Linked DNA regions of Thalassobaculum sp. OXR-137. The protein of the gene in region 2 interacts with the protein of the main gene of each other region in a pairwise test. Links are inferred from orthologs where the notes say so. Each region holds a gene or a part of one and is shown on either strand. Other genes may lie near its edges.

Region 1 (3,205 bases), 3.4 Mb from region 2 along the record:
CTGTTCGACCTGGCGGGTCATGCGGCCCTTCGCCCGGTCGCCGAGCTGGGAGCCCTTCAGCGCCCGGTACAGCGCGCCCAGCGCCATGATCTGCTGCCGAAGCGACAGGCCTTCCGCCACCAGCTTGGCCTCGAGCTGCGGCTGGCCCATCAGGTCGGCGACGTACTGTTCCAGGTACTCCCGCGCGGTCTCGCCGAACACCTTGCTGTGCAGGGCCACGGCCCGCATCACCCGCTCGCCGACGCAGCGCGTTCCCTGCATCAGCATGTCGATGGTCTGGTCGGAGAGGGCCCGGCCCAGCCGGCGTTCCAGCGCCTCCTGGGTCACCTCGCCGCCGATCAGCGCGCCCTCGAAGACGAGGGTGTCGCGCAGCTCGACCACCGCCTGGATCTCCTCGGCGAGGGTCTTGGCCGTCATCTTGTCGGGGCCGGAGACCAGACGGACGATATGCGCGGCCAGGGCCGCCCGGGAATCGGGCATCGGGGCGCGGGTCATCAGCTTGTAGAACGGCACCGACAGGACCGCCTTGGGCGGCGCGTCGGTCGGCCGGGCGGTCCCGTTCAGCAGGGCCAGCAGGCTGGCCACCGCCTCGCCGGCGGTCGGCAGATCGCCGATGACCTCCGGGAGCACCTCCACCGGCCGCAGCAGCTCGCCCAGGAACCGGTCGATGCAGGCCAGCGCCTCCGGCGTGTCGGCGCTGGCGGCGATCTTCAGCAGGGTGTCGAGCTTGTCGGCCCAGCCCTTCTTGTCCGCCAGCCCGGCGGCAACCGAGCACAGGATGCGGAAGGTATGGGCGGGGCTGCTCTCGTCGCCCCGCCGGGCGAACAACGCGCCGGCGGTCTCCGGCGTCATCGGGGCCGGGTCGAGGGCCTCGACCTCCTCGGCCATGGCCGCCTTGGCCTGGTCGATGATGTCCCACAGCCGGCGGATCCGCTCGCTTACCGGCACGCTCATGCCGCGGACCTGCCAGCTCGCCGCCTTCTGGACCGCCTGCATGGCGCTGGTCCCGCTGTTCATCAGATCGGTCTGATGCCGCGGGGAGTACAGGATCTCGATCGCCGTCAGCTTACGGGGGCCGAGATAGGCGGCGCAGGCCCGGGTGATGGTTTCGCGAGCGTCGGGAGTGAACAGGTCTGCGGCTTCTTCGCAGATCGCTGATTTCGCGACCTCGATGTCCTCGCGCGGCGTGAACACCATGATTACTGGGACTCCTGCATATCCGGTCTGCTTGCTCGGTCCGCCGCGCGGAAAAGCTGTCGGAGTATGGCCTAAAAATCTTGGTTAAAGGTTAACCTGCCTTTCTGCCGGGGGCGACCGCGGCGTGATGCAGGGCGATCGCCGCCGCCGCCGACACGTTGAGCGAGCGGATCGGCGCCTTGGTCGGCAGGTGGACGAGTTGGTCGCAGGTCTCGCGGGTCAGGCGGCGCAGGCCGTCGCCCTCCGCCCCCATCACCAGCGCGGCCCGGCCGGACAGGTCGAGACTGTCGAGCGCGACCGGCCCCTCCTCGGCGAGGCCGACGCACCAGAACCCGGCCTCCTGGATGGTGCGCAGGGCGCGGGCGAGGTTGATCACCCGCACCAGCGGGGTGACGTCGAGCGCGCCGGACGCGGTCTTGGCCACCACGGCAGTGATCTGCGGGGTGTGCCGGTCCTGGACGACGACCGCATCGGCCCCGAAGGCCGCGGCGGAGCGCAGCACGGCGCCGAGATTGTGCGGATCGGTCACCTGGTCGAGCACCATCAGCAGGCTTTGGGGCCCGGCGGCGTCGAGCACGTCCTCCAGGGCGGTGTCCGGCAGCGGGTCGACCCGGGCGATCAGGCCCTGATGCACCGCGCCCTCGCCGACCAGGGTGGCGATCTCCTCCGCCGTGACGGTCCTGGGGTCGGGCAGGGCCCCGCACCGGGCCTCGGGCAGGGCGGCCAGGGTCTCGGCGAGATCGGCCGCCGCTTCCACGCTGCACATCAGCGCGCGGACATGCCGTCGCGGATTGGCCAGTGCTGCCGCCACCGCGTGCCTGCCGAACAGCAGAGTCGGGTCGAATGCCGTCCGATCCGACTCGCGGCCGGGGAGTGTTTGACCGCCGCCGGACCGCTCGCGGCCGGGGGCAGGGGATTTCGCCGCACGGGAGGGGCGGCCGCCGTATTTTCGTTTCGCCATGGCTATGCTACGGTTTTCCTCGGTTGGGAGACCACGAACCGCCTGGATTACCGGCGCGGTCATTTTTTGTCGCGTTCGTCGTTGACAAACGGTCGCGAATTAACATAGTTCGCACTCCCTCAGGAACGGGGCTTGCCGAAAGCGAGATTGCGATCCGATCCGATGGTGGGGTGGCCGAGTGGTTAAAGGCAGCAGACTGTAAATCTGCCCGCGTATGCGTACGTAGGTTCGAATCCTACCCCCACCACCACTTGCTGACCGGATCGCGACCGACCGACAAGGTTCTGAAGAGGGTTAGTTTTTCCGGCATCTCCTGGATGCCTCCACGATGCAGCCGACGGGAACGACGAGATGGCCAAGGAGAAATTCGCGCGGACTAAGCCGCACTGCAACATCGGCACGATCGGTCACGTCGACCACGGCAAGACGACGCTGACGGCGGCGATCACGAAGACGCTTGCAGAGTCCGGCGGTGCGACGTTCATGGCGTACGACGCCATCGACAAGGCGCCGGAAGAGAAGGCGCGCGGCATCACGATCTCGACGGCGCACGTTGAGTACGAGACGGCGAACCGTCACTACGCGCATGTGGACTGCCCGGGCCACGCCGACTACGTGAAGAACATGATCACGGGTGCGGCGCAGATGGACGGCGCGATCCTGGTGGTGTCGGCGGCCGACGGCCCGATGCCGCAGACGCGCGAGCACATCCTTCTGGCGCGCCAGGTCGGCGTTCCGGCGCTGGTCGTGTTCATGAACAAGGTCGACCAGGTCGACGACGAGGAGCTTCTGGAGCTGGTCGAGCTCGAGATCCGCGAGCTTCTGTCGTCCTACGAGTTCCCGGGCGACGACATTCCGATCACCAAGGGTTCGGCTCTGGCCGCGCTCGAGGACAGCAACGAGGAGATCGGCCGCAAGGCGATCCTCGCGCTGATGGAGACGGTCGACTCGTACATTCCGACCCCGGAGCGTCCGAAGAACCTGCCGTTCCTGATGCCGATCGAGGACGTGTTCTCGATCTCGGGCCGCGGCACGGTGGTGACCGGC
Region 2 (3,315 bases):
AGAACGGCTCGTCGCCGAGCTGGGGCAGGGCGTTCTTCACCCCGCCGCCGGTCTCCAGCACATTGTCCTCGTGGATGACGGTGATCGCCGGGTCCTTGCGGCGCTCGATATAGCGGGTGACGTAGTCGGACAGGTAGTGGGTGTTGACCACCACCCGCTTCACCCCGGCGTCCTTCAGGTGCTCCAGCGTGCGTTCCAGGATCGGCACGTCGCCGACCGGGACCATGGGCTTGGGCAGGTTGTCGGTGATCGGCGCCAGGCGGGTTCCGCGGCCGGCGCAGAGCACCATCGCGGTCTCGGGCAGCCAGTCGGGCCGGCGGCTCAGTCCGGGCAGCAGCATGCGTGTGTCCTCACCGGTCTTTCATCGTTTGATCTCGGGGCTGATCGAACTGGGCAGGCGCCTGTCCGGCTCGGGGATGCGGCGTACGGCGGACGGCATCTCCCGGTCGAGCCACGCGGCCACGCCGTCCAGGCCGGCCCGTGTCAGATCGGCCTCTATATGGGCCCAGCAGCGCGGGATATGAACCATGTAGCTGGTCCGTCCGAAGAAGCCCTGCTGGCGGCCGAACTGCCCCAGGATCTTGATCGCCCGCTGGGCGCCGAGCGCGTGATAGGCGCGCAGGAAGGCGTCCCAGTCCGAGACGTTCCGCCGGTCGCGATAGCGCTCCAGCATCGCCGCCTCCAGCCCCGGCGCCAGGTCGCGCCGCGCGTCCTGCAGCAGCGAGACCAGATCGTAGGCGGGGCTGCCGGACAGGGCGTCCTGGAAGTCCAGCAGGCCGCAGCGCGCCAGGCCCTCACGGCCCTCCAGGATCATCAGGTTGTCGACGTGGAAATCGCGCAGCACCAGGGTGTCGTCGCCGAAGGTCATCACCGGCACGGCGTCCTGCCAGGCGGCTCGATACGACTCGGCCGCGTCGTCGGGCACCACATCGCCCAGGGTCAGCGGTGCGTACCAGCGCAACATCCGGTCGGCCTCCTCCACCAGCCGTCCGCCGTCATAGGGCGGGGCCGAGAAGCCGATCTCCGGCGCGCGGTCGTGCAGGTCGGCCAGCAGATCGACGGCGATGGCGTACAGCGCCTCCTCGCTCCAGGCCCGCTCGTTCGGATCGGCCAGGATGCGGGTGAAGGTGCGGTCGCCGAAATCCTCCAGCAGCAGCAGGCCGGCGGGCACGTCCTCGGCCAGGACAGCCGGGGCGGAATAGCCGAATCGGCGCAGCTGGCCGGCGATGTCGAGGAACGGCCGCACGTCCTCCAGGGTCGGCGGGGCGTCCATCAGCACGGCTCGGGCGCCGTCGCGCAGCACCCGGTGATAGACCCGGTAGGACGCATCCTTGGCCAGCAGCGTGACCTCGGCCCCGCTCCAGCCCGCATTCTCCAGGAATGTCTTGATCTCGGTCTCGCGGTCACTCACCCGGCAGGGTTCCCGTCTCAATCTCGCCAAGGCGGTCGGCCCAGCGCCCATGGGGCGTCAGGCGGGCGATCCGCCGGTCGTTTCCATGGCATATTTCGAGCGCGAGTTCGAGCCGATCCGACGGAAGGTGTGCCCCCAACCTGTCCGGCCATTCCACCAGCACCACGGCCTCGGAGAACGCCTCCAGCAGTCCGAGCTCTTCCACTTCGTCCGGATCGCCGAGCCTGTACAGGTCGCAATGCCACACGGTGCCGCGTTCGCCCTCGTAGGGCTGAACCAGGGTGAAGGTGGGGCTGGGCACCTCCGCCTCGGGGTCGTCCAGCCAGGCGCGAACGAAGGCGCGGGCGAGCTCGCTCTTGCCGGCGCCCAGCGGTCCGGTCAGCAGGATGGCCATGCCCGGCTCGGCCCTGTCGGCTAGAGAGGCGGCGAGGCGGTGGGTAGCGTCCAGGTGGTCCAGGGAGAGGGGCGGCGGCAGGAACGTCACTCGGTGTCGTCTCCGGCTTCTTCGGTCTCCATCTTCCGCGGATGGCGCGGGACCGTGCAGATCACCTCGGTGCCTTCGCCCGGCGCGGAGGTCAGGGCGACGGTGCCGTCATGCAGCTCGATAAGCGATTTCACCAGGGCCAGGCCGAGACCGGCGCCGCTGGAGCGGCCGCGGCGCTCGAACCGTTCGAACACCCGGCTCTGGTCGTCGAGCGCGATCCCGACGCCGGTGTCCTTGACGATGAAGGCGACCGTGTCGCCCCGGTCCTCCACCGACATCATCACGTCGCCCCCTTCCGGGGTGAAGGCGATGGCGTTGGAGACGACGTTGTACAGCGCCTGGGTCAGGCGGCGCTCGTCCACCTCGATCGGCGCCAGATCAGCCGGGCAGTTGACCGACAGGCCGACCCCGCGTGCCCGAACGCGCTCGCGCGCCAGGGACTCCACGGCGGTGACAAGGGCGGACGGGGCGATCTTCTCGCGTTCCAACTCCAGATAGCCGGCCTCGATGGAGGCGAGGTCGAGGATGTCGTTCACCAGTCGGACGAGCCGGTTCGACGAGCCGAGAATGGCGTTGGCATAGTCCTTCTGCCGCTCGTTCATCGGCCCGGCATATTCCTGCTCGAGAACTTCCGAGAAGCCGATGATGGCGTTCAGCGGCGTGCGCAGCTCGTAGGAGACGTTGGCCAGGAACTCGCTCTTCAGCCGGTCGGCTGTCTCCAGCGCCTCGGTGCGTTCCTGCAGGGCGGTCTGGACGGCCAGGGTGTCGGTGACGTCGCGGAAGTTCAGCAGGGTCGCGCCGTCGGGCAGCGGCACGATGGCGAAGTCGAGCGCGCGGCCGTCGGTCAGGTGAAGCGTTCCGCTGGTCGCCTCGCGCCCGGCGAGGTAGCTCATCCACTCCGCCTTGATGTCGGTCCAGGGCCGGTCGGTCGGGAATTTCGGCCGCATCGCCTGGAACACGACTTCCGCCGGCGGTTCGGGTTCCAGGAACACCGGATCGTCCGGCGTGCCGCGCAAGCCCCATTGGGCGCGGAACGTCGGGTTGGACAGTTTCATGCGGCTGTCCACGCCGAACACCACGATGCCCTCGTACAGATTGTCCAGCGTCTCCTGCTGCACGGCGGTCAGCGTGTTGTAGGAGCGCTCCAGGGTCAGCCGGTCGGTCACGTCCTCGAAGGTCATCAGCAGCCCGCCGAACGGATGCGGCGTGACCACCATGCGCACGGTGCTGTCGTCGGGCAGGAACAGCAGCTCCTCATGGGCGTCGATCAGGGTGGTGAAGAGCCGGTTGAAGTCGTCCCGCCAGGCCCGGAAATCCGACTGTTCCGGCAGGCGTCGGCTTTCCCGCGCCATGTCGAGGACCTCGGACAGGGTCGGGCCGATCTCCAGGCGGGCGGACTCGATCTGCCACATCCGGGCGA

The links.
Region 1: the proteins of tsaE (region 2) and rlmB interact in binary tests that used the Escherichia coli proteins (3 or more experiments, as listed by UniProt). The link is inferred for Thalassobaculum sp. OXR-137 from one-to-one orthologs.

The regions. Positions count from the first base shown.
Region 1 is NZ_CP139715.1:5,363,293-5,366,497, reverse strand. What follows is about bases 224-3,113. They hold rlmB (23S rRNA (guanosine(2251)-2'-O)-methyltransferase RlmB), read right to left. Parts: upstream 2,159-3,113; coding sequence 1,289-2,158; downstream 224-1,288. Other genes in these bases: tuf (elongation factor Tu), read left to right, coding at 2,510-3,113; T8K17_RS24895 (hypothetical protein), read right to left, coding at 224-1,197. Outside these bases: more of T8K17_RS24895, read right to left, coding at 1-223; more of tuf, read left to right, coding at 3,114-3,205. UniProt on the Escherichia coli protein: Specifically methylates the ribose of guanosine 2251 in 23S rRNA.
Region 2 is NZ_CP139715.1:1,974,354-1,977,668, forward strand. The notes cover bases 150-3,149. They hold tsaE (tRNA (adenosine(37)-N6)-threonylcarbamoyltransferase complex ATPase subunit type 1 TsaE), read right to left. Parts: upstream 1,896-3,149; coding sequence 1,404-1,895; downstream 150-1,403. Other genes in these bases: T8K17_RS09255 (nucleotidyltransferase family protein), read right to left, coding at 150-340; T8K17_RS09260 (aminoglycoside phosphotransferase family protein), read right to left, coding at 362-1,411; T8K17_RS09270 (sensor histidine kinase), read right to left, coding at 1,892-3,149. Outside these bases: more of T8K17_RS09255, read right to left, coding at 1-149; more of T8K17_RS09270, read right to left, coding at 3,150-3,315. UniProt on the Escherichia coli protein: Required for the formation of a threonylcarbamoyl group on adenosine at position 37 (t(6)A37) in tRNAs that read codons beginning with adenine.